Regions from separate parts of the Siminovitchia sp. FSL H7-0308 genome, predicted to be linked through region 1. Evidence: riboswitches for the same ligand, from Rfam matches in the RefSeq annotation. Region 1 holds a riboswitch; the other holds the start of a gene.
The links. A riboswitch is a leader RNA that binds a small molecule or an ion and turns the genes downstream of it on or off. The one in region 1 is predicted to bind FMN.
Positions count from the first base shown of each region.

Region 2: it holds a riboswitch for FMN, as region 1 does, so the genes downstream of both, MHB50_RS07905 (ECF transporter S component) here and ribD (bifunctional diaminohydroxyphosphoribosylaminopyrimidine deaminase/5-amino-6-(5-phosphoribosylamino)uracil reductase RibD) in region 1, are expected to answer to the same signal.

Region 1 covers NZ_CP150282.1:2,502,580-2,510,238, forward strand. The annotation lists gene MHB50_RS11975 (DNA topoisomerase III) at 1-1,129, shown strand, start outside; gene ribE (6,7-dimethyl-8-ribityllumazine synthase) at 1,225-1,695, opposite strand; gene MHB50_RS11985 (bifunctional 3,4-dihydroxy-2-butanone-4-phosphate synthase/GTP cyclohydrolase II) at 1,714-2,907, opposite strand; gene ribE (riboflavin synthase) at 3,423-4,067, opposite strand; gene ribD (bifunctional diaminohydroxyphosphoribosylaminopyrimidine deaminase/5-amino-6-(5-phosphoribosylamino)uracil reductase RibD) at 4,048-5,166, opposite strand; FMN riboswitch at 5,316-5,457, opposite strand; gene MHB50_RS12000 (nitric oxide synthase oxygenase) at 6,111-7,214, shown strand.
Region 2 covers NZ_CP150282.1:1,667,549-1,675,207, forward strand. The annotation lists gene ccsB (c-type cytochrome biogenesis protein CcsB) at 1-271, shown strand, start outside; gene MHB50_RS07895 (response regulator transcription factor) at 370-1,086, shown strand; gene MHB50_RS07900 (ATP-binding protein) at 1,083-2,858, shown strand; FMN riboswitch at 2,983-3,120, shown strand; gene MHB50_RS07905 (ECF transporter S component) at 3,271-3,852, shown strand; gene MHB50_RS07910 (ferredoxin) at 3,978-4,226, opposite strand; gene MHB50_RS07915 (type II CAAX endopeptidase family protein) at 4,482-5,096, shown strand; gene MHB50_RS07920 (LysM peptidoglycan-binding domain-containing protein) at 5,080-5,736, shown strand; gene MHB50_RS07925 (DUF2663 family protein) at 5,804-6,265, shown strand; gene MHB50_RS07930 (hypothetical protein) at 6,448-6,591, shown strand; gene MHB50_RS07935 (manganese catalase family protein) at 6,652-7,221, opposite strand; gene MHB50_RS07940 (spore coat protein CotJB) at 7,273-7,530, opposite strand; gene MHB50_RS07945 (spore coat associated protein CotJA) at 7,534-7,659, opposite strand, start outside.

The sequences.
Region 1 (7,659 bases):
TATGTCAGAAAGGCTCTCCGCTCTTTCATCCGTTTATAAAGAAGAAGTGCGTCATGCAAGGAAACATAGTGGGAGCGTATTGGCGAAACGGGTTTTTAATAACGAAAAAGTAACCGACCATCACGCTATCATACCGACAGAAGAAAGACCTTCCATGAATGATCTTTCTGTGGATGAGAAAAAGTTGTACGGACTAATTGCCACAAGATTTTTGACTCTTTTTTATCCAATCTGCCGATTCGAATCGGTGCGGGCAGTATTTGATATTGAAGGGGAATTCTTTACAGTCCAAGAAACCATTGCGGTTGATCCCGGCTTTAAAGTGATTTTGCAAGGCAATGAACCTACGGAAGCTTCCAACAGTTTGGCAGTCCTCAAACCTGGTAAGAAAATCTCTGTACGCGACGCCATGTTGAAGGAAAATATGACAGAAGCACCTCCCCGGTTTAACGAATCGGACTTACTTGCCCGAATGGAGAAATACGGTTTGGGGACACCGGCAACAAGAGCCGACATTATCGAAAAGCTTTTAAGTTCCGAAGTCATTGACCGCCAAAATAACCGGTTGTATCCAACTCCAAAGGGCAAACAGCTGATTGATTTGGTGAATGACGAATTGAAATCACCCGAATTGACGTCTAAGTGGGAGGCCGAGCTTGAGGCCATTGCACGCGGAAAAGGCAATCCAGGCGAATTTTTACAAAAAATAAGAAACCAAACGAAACGAATCGTAACAGAAATAAAACAAAGCGAAAAAAAATATAAAGCACATAACTTGACAGGGACAAAATGTCCGGAATGCGGCTCTCTTATGAAAGAAGTGAAAAGAAAAGACGGCCGGATGCTCGTTTGCTCGGACATCTCGTGCGGCTTTCGAAAACGGAAAGACCCAAAACTGTCAAATCGCCGCTGTCCGCAATGCCGCAAAAAAATGGAAATCCACCAGGGGAAGGCGGGTGCCTATTTTCAATGCCGCCGCTGTAATATTGTAGAAAAGCTGGAAAAACAGAAAAAAGCCGTGTCAAAAAGAGAGGAGCGGCAGCTTTTAAAAAAATATTCAAATGACGAATCGTTTGGGAACAGTTTGGCGGATGCGTTAAAGTCAGCCATGGAAGAGAAAGATGAATGAGATCACTGTCAAGCTCCTTGTCCGTAATTTTGGAGCTGACAAATCTTCTCATCTAAAAAAAGGCGGTGCCGCGCGGCACTGCCTTTTTTCAAATTCTACATGTCCATCGAGCTGTAGAGATTAGCCATTTCAATAGCGCTGACAGCCGCTTCCCATCCTTTGTTTCCCGCTTTTGTCCCGGCACGCTCTATAGCCTGTTCAATCGTGTCAGTCGTCAATACCCCAAAAATAACAGGTGTACCAGATTCCATTGCGGCGTTAGCAACTCCTTTTGCCGCTTCTGCACTTACATAATCAAAATGGGGTGTCGCCCCGCGAATTACTGTGCCAAGCGTAATAATGGCATCATAATCATTTGTCTTGGCCATTTTTTTGGCCGTTAAGGGAATTTCAAATGCACCGGGGACCCAAGCAATGGAAACATCGCCTTCGGAAACCCCGTGCCGTTTGAGCGCGTCCAATGCACCGGAAAGAAGTTTTCCCGTAATAAATTCGTTGAACCTGCCTGTCACAATGCCTATCTTCAAACCTGTCCCAACAAGATTTCCTTCAAAAACTTTACTCATTTAAGCCTCTCCCTTTTCTTAGAATAGCAACATATGACCCAATTTCTCAGCTTTTGTTTTTAAATATCTTTCGTTCTCTCTTTTCGTTGGCAACTGTATCGGTATTCTCTCAACAATGTCCAAACCCAATCCTCGCAAGCTCGATATCTTTCTTGGATTATTCGTTAATAACCGCACCTGCTTGACGCCAAGATCCTTTAAAATATGCGCTCCTATGGAAAAGTCACGCATGTCGGCGGGGAAACCGAGCTTTTCATTCGCCTGTACCGTATCATACCCTTCATCCTGCAATTGGTAGGCTTTTAATTTATTGACAAGCCCGATCCCTCTTCCTTCTTGGCGCAAATAAAGCAGTACACCGTTTTCCTCTTCAGAAATCCGTTCTAGGGCAGCCTCTAGTTGAGGGCCGCAGTCGCAGCGGCATGAACCGAACACATCCCCTGTTAAACATTCAGAATGCAAGCGGACAATAATAGGCCAATCGGAAGAAACATCCCCTTTTACAAGTGCCACATGTTCTTTCCCGTCCGTTTTATCTACATAACCGATCATCTTAAAATCTCCGTACTTCGTAGGGAGTTTCGTCTCCGCTTCCCGGCTCATCTCCGATTCTGAAAAAAGCCTGTACATGATTAAATCTTTTATTGTAATCATGACCAAGCCAAATTGGCCGGCCAACTTTTCAAGATCTGTAAGACGTGCCATCGTTCCATCGTCATTCATAATTTCACAAATAACGCCCGCCGGCTTTGCACCACATAATACAGCAAGATCCACCGCAGCTTCCGTATGTCCCGGCCGCTTTAATACTCCCCCGTCCACAGCTACGAGGGGAAATACGTGGCCCGGTCTGTTAAAATCAGCAGGTCTTGCGCCGTCTTCAAGCATTTTTAATATCGTTGTAGAGCGCTCAAATGCGCTGATGCCTGTATGGGTGGAAATATGATCTATGCTGACAGTAAAGGCTGTTCCGAGCGGATCTGTATGTTCAAGCACCATTTTCGGCAAATTCAAATCGACCGCCAACTCTTTTGTAATCGGTGTACAGATAAGACCTCGCCCCTGTTTCGCCATAAAATTAATCACTTCCGGGGTCGCTTTTTCGGCGAGAGCAACAAAATCCCCTTCATTTTCCCGATCCTCATCATCAACAACGATAATCATTTTTCCTTTTTTCAATTCTTCCAATGCAGTTTCAATATCAGCAAACATATTTTCACCTCCATACTTTCTCCATTCAGAACTGATCAAATAAAGTGAAACTTCATTCAGTAGGGCTCCTACTGAATGTTAGTTGAACCAATCGGGCATTTAGGTGCCGTTTGCTCCCACCTTTTGTATTCACTCAAGATTTTGAAGGGGTGTATATGGCACCTTATATGCGGGATCAAAAAACACATGCTACAAATCGGAATACTGGCAATTTTTTTAAAATCCTTGCGACCTTTTTGGCATACTAGCTACTTGACTTCTTTTACTTTCGACTTTTACGAAATAGTAGCGGCTTGACTCTAATTACCAGCAACTTTCTAAAATAGTAGCGGCTTGACTCTAATTACTAGCAACTTTCTGAAATAGTAGCGGCTTGACTCATTTACTTTCGACTTTTACGAAATAGTAACGGCTTGGCTCTAATTACCAGCAACTTTCTGAAGTAGTAGCGGCTTGACTTACATAACTAGTCACTTGTCCAGATTACTAGCGACTTTCCCCTTGAAATACGGAATTTATAAAAAACCATTGTTGACAAGGGTTTCCATTGTGACACCCCTGTTTGATTGGCCTGTTTTGTTGAGCATATGAAAGACATATTTTGCAAGCATGTCACATTCTATATTTACTGGATCTCCAACCGCTTTTTCGGCCAGAATGGTTGCTGTTTGTGTATGCGGAATGAGGGAAATAGTAATGTTGTTTCCCTTCACGCCAAACACGGTCAATGAGGTTCCATCAATGGCAATCGAACCTTTATCATGAATAAAGGAATGACATGTATCGGGTACTTGAATCGTTACATACAACGCGTTCTCACTGCGCTTTTTCTCTATAATGGTACCTGTGCCGTCGACGTGGCCGCTCACAAAATGTCCTCCGAATCTGCCATCGGCTCTCATTGCCCGTTCAAGGTTGACAACCGAACCAGTCCGCAATTTTTTCAAGGCGGTGGCCATATACGTTTCAGGCATGATGTCGGCCGCAAAGGAATTGGCATCAAACTTAGAAACTGTAAGACATACACCATTGACAGCGATACTGTCTCCTAAATGAACATCTTGCAACACTGTTTTGGCTGCAATCATGATCGTAAAGGATGTAGAACCGTGTACCACCTTCGAAACAGTTCCAATTTCTTCAACAATCCCGGTAAATATCGTCTTCTCCCCCTTCCTTTGGCACAGCAATAATCTTAATGTCGGGACCTACTTTTTCAACCGCTTGGAACGCGATGGGGGTTCCTTCTTTTATCAGCTCTTTTGGCGTTCCGCCAAACACTGGGCGGCCTTTATCATCAGATAATATCCTTGGCGCCATATACATGATTATTTCTTGAAATGCCTGAGCCTGAATAAAAGAAGAATGGACCGTACTTCCTCCTTCAACAAACAATGAAGTAATTTGTTCTTCTCCCAGCCACGTAAGCAGTGAATCAATATGAATCATGTCTGATGGCATTCTTTTTACTTGTACACCCAGTTGTTCAAGAGCAACCTGTCTGCTTTGTTGAGCACCTTTCCCGCACACAACAATGACTGGGGCGACACTATCATGAAGCATATTGGCTTGCAAAGGTATGGTTAAAAGGGTATCTAACACAATTCGAATGGGATGTATTCCACCTTGGGGCAATCGAGTGGTGAGATGGGGGTTATCGGCCAGGACTGTGTTCACACCAATTAAAATCGCATCGTGGCGATGGCGATATTCATGAACATCCATCCGCGCCTCTTTTGAAGTAATCCATTTGCTGTTCCCGCTCGCAGCTGCTGTTTTTCCGTCGAAGGTAACAGCTGTTTTCAATGTGACGAACGGCTTTTTTGTTTTGATAAAATGAAAATAGTGTTTATACAAAGTTCGGGAAACATCTTCACATATTCCCGCCTCAACAAAAATTCCGGCATCGCGCAATTTGTCTGCGCCTTTTCCTCCAACAAGCGGGTTCGGATCAATACTCGCGATATAGACATTTCTAATCTTTTTGCGAATGATCAGGTTTGCGCATGGCGGCGTTTTCCCCGTATGTGAACAAGGTTCAAGTGTAACATACAGATCGGCTCCTTCAGCCTTGTCTCCCGCCTGCATAAGCGCATTTACTTCTGCATGCGGCTCTCCGGCTTTCATATGCGCTCCCATACCGATGATCCGGCCGTCTTTTACAACGACACAACCAACGGGCGGGTTCGGGCTTGTTTGTCCGATAACAGACTCGGCAAGCTGCAATGCCAATTTCATATAAAATTCTTTATCAGGCATGGCTCCTCCTTTCAAAATGACCATGATCTCGACGGAAAAGCCCCGAAACGATTTGTTTCGGGGCTTAAAAGAACAGCAAAGTTAACGTTTGGACAAAGCTTTTCCATAGAAAAATAAGCATGCTTACAAGCATGTTTTGTCCTAACGCCAGTTTCCTTCTCCCATCCAGACTATCACTGTCGGCTTTGGAATTTCACCAAATCCACCGTCTTGACACAAGACGGGTCACGGGCTAAGAGAGATCATCTCATCACCGCCGGTAGGGATTTTCACCCTGCCCCGAAGGAAAACTTATTCGAATTTTTATGATCACTGGTTTCTCCCTTTGCTCGAAAGTGTTTATTATCAACATTTATGCGTTAGAAAAACGACCAAACGTCTACCAGTGATTTTACACTTTCGATTGGTTAAATTCTATCAGCATAAAAAAATAAAAGCAAGAGCTTTCTTTCTCTTACTTCCCACCAAACCATTCAAAGAACGATTTTTTTGAAGCTTTATAAGACGTCCCACTTTAGCCACACTAGTAGTTCATATATCAGGCGCCTATCACTGTTGAGGATGCTTCGGTTCTAACGCTTCTGGTAATTAAACAATTGCAATAGATAATTCATCTTAACATCAATTCTCATGAAATTCACCTTTATGAACACACACATTACCGTTCTGAAGTTCTTAAACCTTTTCTTTTAACCGTGCGTGATCGTCGTGTGCTCATTAAAAACATGTATAAATCACATAAAAAGCAAGTGAACGATTTTTAAGGCCTTGAACTGACGCCCCATTATGAATCGTAATAATACATAACTTTGCACTTTATTTATGTAAAAAAGGATCTTCCCAGTCATATCTATCGAATAAAAAGTTCACTAAATATGCATGTTATTTAAGTACTGCAATCATGTATTAGTGATAAACTAACTAGATGTATGGAGTTGATATGAATGATTCAGCATGTGAAAACACATCAATTACTCATGGAAGCAGCCCACTTTATAAATAATTGTTACAGTGAACTTGGGATTTCTAAAGAAAAGCAATTGAAACGAATTGAGGAAATAAAAAATGAAATAAACGCTACCGGAACTTATGTTCACAAGACTTTTGAATTAGAACACGGAGCCAAAATGGCGTGGCGAAATAGTAATCGCTGTATAGGGCGATTGCTCTGGAATAGGCTGCATGTTTTTGATGCGCGGCATGTACAAACAGCAGACGACGCCTATAAAACATTAATAAAACATATTGAATATGCTACAAATAATGGGAAAATCAGGCCTACTATCACGATCTTTGCGCCCCGAAAAAACGGAAAAGATCCAATCAGAGTTTGGAACCATCAATTAATACGTTATGCCGGATACAAAGAAGGCGATCAAGTAATTGGAGATTCAACGTCTATCAAATTGACCAACATGTGCGAAAAAATGGGGTGGCGAGGAAACAAAACCCCCTTCGATATTCTCCCGCTTGTCGTTCAAGAATATGGGGAAGAACCAAAGCTATATGAGATTCCCAAGGAAATGGTGAAAGAAGTTCCAATAACTCACCCGGAGCTTACTGGTTTTAGCAAGCTGGATATAAGGTGGTACGCTGTTCCCATTATTTCAGATATGCGTTTAGAGATAGGCGGAATTGATTATCCGCTGGCTCCGTTTAATGGTTGGTATATGGGGACCGAAATTGGAGCAAGAAACTTGGCGGATGAAGACCGTTATCATTTACTGCCAAAAGTGGCGGAAATCATGGGCTTGGATATTCAGTCCAACCGATCATTATGGATGGACAAAGCTTTAATTGAATTAAATATCGCGGTGTTGCATTCTTATGAAAAAGCGGGTGTCACGATTGTCGACCATCATACGGCAGCCAAGCAATTGAAACAATTTGAAGAAAACGAAATAAAAAGCGGACGCCCGGTCACCGGGGATTGGACATGGCTTATTCCACCAATATCTCCAGCAACGACTCATATTTTTCATAAACCTTATAACAACGAAATTTTAACCCCTAACTACTTTTATCAAGAAGATCCTCAAGAAAGCTAAACAGGCAATTTCCAACAATGAGTTGATTGAAACAGTTTGGGCTTTCCTATTTATTGTTGCTTTGAGAATTGTTTTTGACATGTGAAAATAATTGTGAATGAAAGGCCAGAAAGAATGGACGCTTTTTTAACGTGATGGTTCATGTGCCAAATGCTTTTTTTCAGTTGCCCATCCGCAATTTTCTAGATAACCCTTTTCAAAACATCCATAATCCCTCTAAGGACACATGTAGCAGGCAATGCCAAGTATACCCTAATGGGTGTGTGTCCTTATTTGGGGCTTCTTAAAAAATGTTGGGGATGATTCTGTACGTTACGATTGCATTTACGGCAAGATTGGATTTATTCCCTGTAAAACAGGCTGAAATAACTGCTTCGGAAACACCGCCTCTTTTTACAATTTATCCGAAGAACTCCTGTCTACATACTGTTTATTGTTCAGCTGG
Region 2 (7,659 bases), 840 kb from region 1:
ATTGATCGGTTTTCCGGTTTTTACCCTTGGCGGTTTAATATTTGCCATGATCTGGGCCCAGATTGCCTGGACCAGATTTTGGGGGTGGGACCCGAAAGAAGTTTGGGCGCTTATTACGTTCTTATTTTATGCTGTTTTCCTTCACTTACGCTTATCAAGGGGATGGCACGGCGAACGTTCAGCCTGGCTTGCCGTTGTGGGAATAGCCATTATCATTTTCAATCTCGTGTTTGTTAACTTGATCATTGCCGGTTTGCACTCTTATGCATAGTTCCGGCGCAATATTTATCATGAAAGACCCCCGCGCTTTTAGTGCGGGTCTTTTTCGAATACAATAGGAATAGGACTATGAAGTTTGGAGGGATTAGGATGGAACGGGAAGTAAGTATATTAGTTGTTGATGATGAAGATCGGATTAGAAGGCTGCTGAAAATGTATCTAGAGCGCGAAAATTATGTGATCGAAGAGGCAGCCGATGGTGAAGAAGCGTTGGAAAAGGCGCTTAGCAAGGATTACGATTGCATTCTACTCGATTTAATGATGCCGAAAAAAGATGGCATTGAAGTATGTAAAGAATTGCGGGAAGAAAAGGCAACACCAGTCATCATGCTTACGGCGAAAGGAGAAGAAGCAAACAGGGTCCAGGGATTTGAAGTGGGAGCAGACGATTATATTGTCAAGCCTTTCAGTCCAAGGGAAGTGGTCCTGCGTGTCAAAGCTGTATTAAGAAGATCTTCGCAAACAAGCTATTTGCACACCGATCCGACTGCGCGGGATATTATTGTTTACCCACATTTATCTATTGACCATGATGCCCACCGGGTGACAGCTGATGGAAAAGAAGTGAATTTGACTCCCAAGGAGTATGAGCTTCTTCACTTCCTGGCCAAATCTCCGGATAAAGTGTTTGATCGCGAGCATTTGCTGAAAGAAGTTTGGCAATATGAGTTTTTTGGCGATTTAAGAACTGTTGATACCCATATCAAAAGGTTGCGGGAAAAATTAAACCGCGTATCCGAAAAAGCAGCAGGAATGATTGTAACTGTTTGGGGAGTAGGATACAAATTTGAGGCAGGCAATGAATGAGGCTTTGGCATAGCGTTGTTGGCAAGCTTTGGATGACCATCCTGCTGCTGGTTTCCTTTGTGTTGATTATTTTGACGATATTGCTGATCCAATTTTTTGAAAAATATTATGTGAATGAAATTGAACAAGATTTATCGGACACCGCCAAGAAGATGTCGAGTATTATCGAATCCCACCGTGATGACGGTCTCGGTGAAGAAATTGTGTTCGAGATTGTCGATGATCCCGTGGGTGTGGCCATTGCCTACAACAAGGACGAGTTTTTATATTCACCAAACATTGGGAAAGACAATAAAATACCGCCGAGCGTCTTTTTAAACGATGCAGATTTAAAAAAAGTTTTTACCAACAAGGCCGTCATTGAAAAGGAAATATCCTTGTCGGAGATGGAAGAAACCGGCGGACGATTTAAAAACTATATCATTGCCGGGGTGCCTTTCAGTTTGAATGAAGGTGAAAGTGGAGCCATTTTTATCTATCAGTCTCTCGGTGTGTTAAAGGAAACGACAAAACAAACAGCAAATTTGATTTTGCTTGCGGCCGGAATCGCGATCGTGTTGACGACTGTATTTGCTTTCTTCTTATCAACACGTATTACTGCACCTCTCAGAAAAATGAGAGAGGCCGCCTTCGAGCTTTCAAAAGGATACTTTGATACACGTGTTCCCTTTTTGACTCATGATGAAATCGGCGAACTGGCCAATGCTTTTAATCAAATGGGGAAACGGCTGAAGTTTAATATGAACGTACTTCGCCAGGAGAAAGAACAGCTTACGAGCATATTAAGCAGTATGGCGGACGGCGTTATGACATTCAGCCGCGACGGTACGATTTTAATTACAAATCCTCCGGCAGAGCGTTTTCTGCATCTATGGCCTTACGATGAAATGGATTCGGAACACCCTATGCCTTCTGAATTGGCTGCTTTGCTTGAGAAAGCGATTGCCGATGAGGCGGAGCAAACCGGGGAACTTTCTATTCAGGGGAGATATTATGTCGTGATTGTAAGTCCGCTCTATACCCATGACCAGAAAAACGTCCGGGGCGCGGTAGCCGTTATCAGGGACATGACAGAAGAGCGGCGCCTTGACAAGTTACGCATTGATTTCGTGGCCAATGTTTCCCATGAACTCCGGACGCCGATCGCCATGCTCCAAGGATACAGTGAAGCCATTATTGATGATATTGCCGGATCAGAAGAAGAAAAGCGGGAAATTATTAAAATCATCTATGACGAATCGCTGAGAATCGGCAGGCTTGTTAATGAGTTGCTCGATTTAGCCAGAATGGAAGCGGGCCATACAGCGCTTCATTATGAAAAAGTGGATGTTGGCAAATTTGTGCAAAGAATCACATCCAAATTTCAGGCCATTGCGCGGGAGAACAACATTGAACTCAAAAGCAGTGTCGAAGATAACGTATATTTTTCACTTGACTCTGATCGCATTGAACAAGTGTTGACCAATCTGATTGATAATGCCATTAGGCATACGCATGAAGGGGGAAATATACAGGTCAGCCAGACAACTGTCGACAATGGTATTATGATCACAGTTGAAGATGATGGAACCGGTATTCCCGAAGAGGACCTGCCTTTTGTGTTTGAAAGATTTTATAAGGCAGATAAAGCAAGGACAAGAGGAAAGTCCGGAACTGGCCTGGGGCTTGCCATTGCCAAAAATATCATCGACGCCCATAATGGCAGGATGACGGTGGCCAGCAAACTTGATGAAGGGACAACCTTTACGATTTTCCTGCCGACTGCTAAATAACAGATAGTGTTGAAGCTTGGCGTTAATTCTTGTTTCATGGGTAACATGATTGGTCATTGATCTAAATATTTCACTTCACATAAATCATTTTTTATTGTATAATGACACCTAACAACAATATATGATTCATCTTCGGGGCGTGGTGAAATTCCCGACCGGCGGTGATGAAGCCTTAGAGCTTCTAAGCCCGCGAGCCTCTTTAGGGGCAGGATTTGGTGTGAATCCAAAGCCGACAGTACAGTCTGGATGGGAGAAGATGAAGGTTGCCGTGCGTTCAAAATTGCAAAATTTGGACGTTTATTGCGCATGCCGATCATTCTCCCTCAAAGTCGATTCTTTGAGGGTTTTTATTTGGCGATGATGCCGGCAAACCTTTCTTCGAAATGAGATGAATCTCAAAGGAGAGAGGATCTTGAGAAAATTGAATACGAAATCATTTGTAGCTATTGGAATGCTGAGCAGCCTATCATTCATTTTAATGCTCATTAAATTTCCAATTCCGCCGTTTCCGGCATATTTGACGGTAGATTTCAGCGATATTCCCGCGTTAATCGCCGGGTTGATGTTTGGCCCGTTGGCGGCAGTTTTGGTCGAGTTGATCAAAAACATCATTGATTATCTCATGATCGGCAGTGAAGCAGGTATTCCTGTTGGAAATTTTGCCAACTTTATTGCGGGAATCGTTTTTGTTCTTCCGACTTACTATGTTTTTAAACGACTTAATAAAAAATGGGGCCTTGCTGTTTCACTTATTGTCGGAACGTTATTCATGTCGCTTTTTATGAGTTTTTTAAATTATGTCGCGATACTCCCTGCCTACATCATTTTGTTGGGATGGGACCCGATGTCCACCTCCGCGCTAAGGCAATTGGTCGTGGCAGCGATCTTGCCGTTTAATATCATCAAAGGACTGATTGTAACAGTTATTTTCTTATTGATTTATGCGCGTATGAAAAACTGGATCGAAAAGCAGGCCGTTTATAAAAATGCATAAACCAAAAAGCGCCGTTTTCGGCGCTTTTCTACTTGTTAAGCGAATCTGCAAGCTTTTGTTCGTTATGATTCTCCGCATTGACCAAGTAGGCTCTCAGCCTCTCGGCGATTTGCAGGAACGCAAGCTTATTCAAACTTTAAGGCATCTCCATCAAACGGTTCATCGGCAACTTTGATTGAATCCGTTGGGCAACCTTCAAACGCGTCCATCATGTCATCCTCCAATATATCAGGCACTTCCTCTGTACCTTGATTATGATCAAGGACGACGTAAGCAAGTCCATCATCATCATAGTCATATATGTCAGGTGCAGCGGCTCCGCATGCTCCACACGCTATGCAAGTATCCTGGTCAACAATCGTAAACTTTGCCACACAAAAAACCTCCATATGATTCAGAATATGTGAATCATAATATTTTCATTACTGAATATATATTAATGCTCCTCCTTAGACATTTCAACAATATAAACCGGGAAGTAAAAAATATTTTCATGAATCTTTTTTATTGTTGACGAAGGAGGGGGAACATAGTCGAAAAATTGAATTCATGATAAAATATAGTTGCAATGGGAATGTTATAAAGTTCATCATTGTGAAATATAAAAATGATTTAAAAGAGTGGACTTCATGAAAATAAAAAAACAGGCTGATCTCATCAGCAAAATGACCAGGAAAGAACTTTTGCTAGACTTATACATCACACAGCTGATTATATTGTTGATGGCCGTCATCTCTGGATCGTTTTTAGTGGAGAGCTTTTGGGATCCGGACCTTTTTTTTCGGTTTGAAGCAAAATGGATTGTGCTTGGTGCGGTCAATGGGGTAGCCGTTGTCCTCATTGATATCCTGCTCATGAATTTTTTACCTGACAAGTATTATGATGACGGCGGTATCAATACAAAACTATTTTCCGGCATGTCTTACTGGAATATAGCTGTTGTTGCAGGCGTTGTCGCTGTTTCAGAGGAATTATTGTTTAGGGGAATTCTTCAAACCAAGTTTGGCCTTATCATCGCCAGCATTATATTTGCTTTGATACATATACGTTATTGGACACATTGGTATCTAATCGTCAATGTCCTTGTATTGAGTTTTTGGATCGGGATTGTATATGAATGGTCCGGAAATCAATTGTTCGCTGTCATGGCGATGCACTTTACAATCGATTTTTTGCTGGGAATATATATAAAAAAGAAGTTTGATCAACAACATAAGAAGGGGTTAAATGATGGGTATGAATAAAAAGGGAAATGAATCGGGTGCAAAAATAGAAAGTCTGCCTTCAAGGACGGAATACCACAGATCAAGACATAAAAAAAAGCGTAAGGTGAAAATATCCGTTCCGCTTATCCTGGTGATGGTGCTGTTGTTGCTTCCGGTTGCGATATTGGCAATCATTAACGGCAGCGACAAGTCAAATGCCGATCGTGTAAACTCCAGTTCCGGGGAAGAAGTCCTTTTTGAGACTGATGAAGCGAAATCCTCAAAAGATACTGAAAAAGAGGTAAGTGAAAAAGAACAGAAACAAGAGGCAGAAAAAGAGAATACTGCGCAGCAAAAGGAAGAATCAACTGAGGTCAAAGAACAGGAGCCTCCGCCAAAACAAGAGGTGAAAAAAGAGGTACCGGTTAAAGAGGAACCTAAAAAGGAAGAGCCGATAAAGCAGACACCCAAAAAGGAAACGACACCTAGCAACAATGAACAAGCTCAGCAGGGGCAGGATGGTGTCATTTATCATCAAGTACAACCTGGAGAAACCTTGTTTAGAATAGCGATGAATTATTATAAATCCCAGCAAGGTGTTGACAAAATCAAACAGGCAAACGGATTATCCAGCAATGAAATCAGTGTCGGCCAAACGTTAAAAATTCCTAAGCCATAAAGATTTATCATAGATGCCCAAGTTGAATCATAGATTGAGGAAGAAGTCTATGAGGAGGCAGGGAACAATGACTATGGAAATGATTTTTCAAAAACTGGATGATCAAACAGACCAAGCGACGAAAAAAATGATTCAGAACTTAATTGAAAGAAAGCTCAAGTTTGACCGCTACAAAAACATTCATTTTTTTCTTTTAACGATTGCTTGTTTGTATTGTCTTGCGATAGGTTATGTTTGCTACGAGTATTTCATTATCCCTCATGACCTATCGGCGATAGAAGCGGTTTCGGCCATTATGGGGACAGCCTATTTTGCTTACCTATTCATCATTGGAGCATTATTGTTCGGTTCCGTCAAAATTTTTTATGAGAGAAAAGAGAAGGCTGAAAAGGAATATCAAGAATTGCGTTGTGAAATTATTGATAAAAGCAAGGATTTATGGCACGAAGACAGCTGGGGCGATCGCTATCAGGTTTTTGAACAAATCAAACGCCAATATGATATCAACTTGTTTCATGAAAGTAAGTAATTTCGAAACGATCTGCCGTTTAATTCGAAAATTGAATCGTATGTTTTTACACAAGCATGGGGTTTCCAGTCGAATGATCGACTAGAAACCCCTCTTCTTTTGAAAAAACAGGCAAACTTTCCGAATAAGTCACGTTCAATCTTTGTACACTAATACATATTCCAGCATTGGGAGGATGAACGGTGTCCGAAAATTGTTTTTATTATACGAAGCATATGAAGGAAAATGAATGGCATTTCGTCACTTTCCAAGTAAGTGACATGGACAGGGAAGAAGTACTTTGTGATGAATGTTATGATGATTGGCTTCAAGGCATGAAAGGATAATTTGTAGAACAGGCAAACACCCCGATATTTTCGGAAAATATCGGGGTGTTTGGTAAAAGCTTAAAAGAATTTCTTCTTGCCCCTTTCTTCTTTTAGTATTTCCACTGCCTCGCGGAAGCGTTGTGAATGAACAATTTCCCTCTCCCTTAAAAAGCGCAGGCCGTCATTTAAATCAGGATCATCACTCATGTTAATAATCCATTGGTAAGTGGCTCGCGCTTTTTCTTCCGCCGCGATATCTTCATACAGGTCGGCAATGGGATCACCTTTTGCCTGGATATATGTGGCCGTCCAAGGATTACCAGCGGCATTGTGATAAAACAGTGCCTTGTCATGATCCGCATAATGGGCTCCCAGCCCGGCCGCTTTCATTTGTTCGGGTGTAGCGTCTTTTGTCAGTTTATACACCATCGTGGCAATCATTTCCAGGTGGGCAAACTCTTCCGTTCCAATGTCCGTCAAGAGCCCAATGACAGAATCGGGGATCGAGTATCGCTGATTCAAGTAACGAAGGGCAGCGGCCAGCTCTCCATCGGCTCCACCATATTGTTCAATTAAAAATTTCGCAAGCATCGGATTGCATGTGCTTACTCTTACAGGATATTGCAGCTTTTTTTCATAAACCCACATGAGTGGAAGAACCTCCTTGTCATTATTTAGTCATCCTGGAATTGCAAGCAGTTATACTTGCCATGGCCATGGAGCCTCTTTCCAATCCCATGGGTGCCTTGAGTAAGTGGAACCGTGCGATAAGGCGCCAAATTGTTTTTCAAACTTTTTCACAGCGGTCTTTCTTAATTTTATATACTCATTATATTGGCGAATCGCGTCCATGTCGTTTGGGTGTGTATCTAGGTAAAGTGTCAGTTCCACAAGAACGAAGTCGATCGTTTGTATTTCTTCCAATTGGCTGTAATATTCAGGAGGCATCTGTTTCATGGGTCAGTCCTCCTTCGCCCTTTCATAGGGGCTATAATACGGATCGTAAAAAACTTTCCACAATGTTCCTGCTTTGAGCGCCTCCCTGGGAGGGAATTGAGGTAAATTAGGTGGTTGAAATCCCAAATA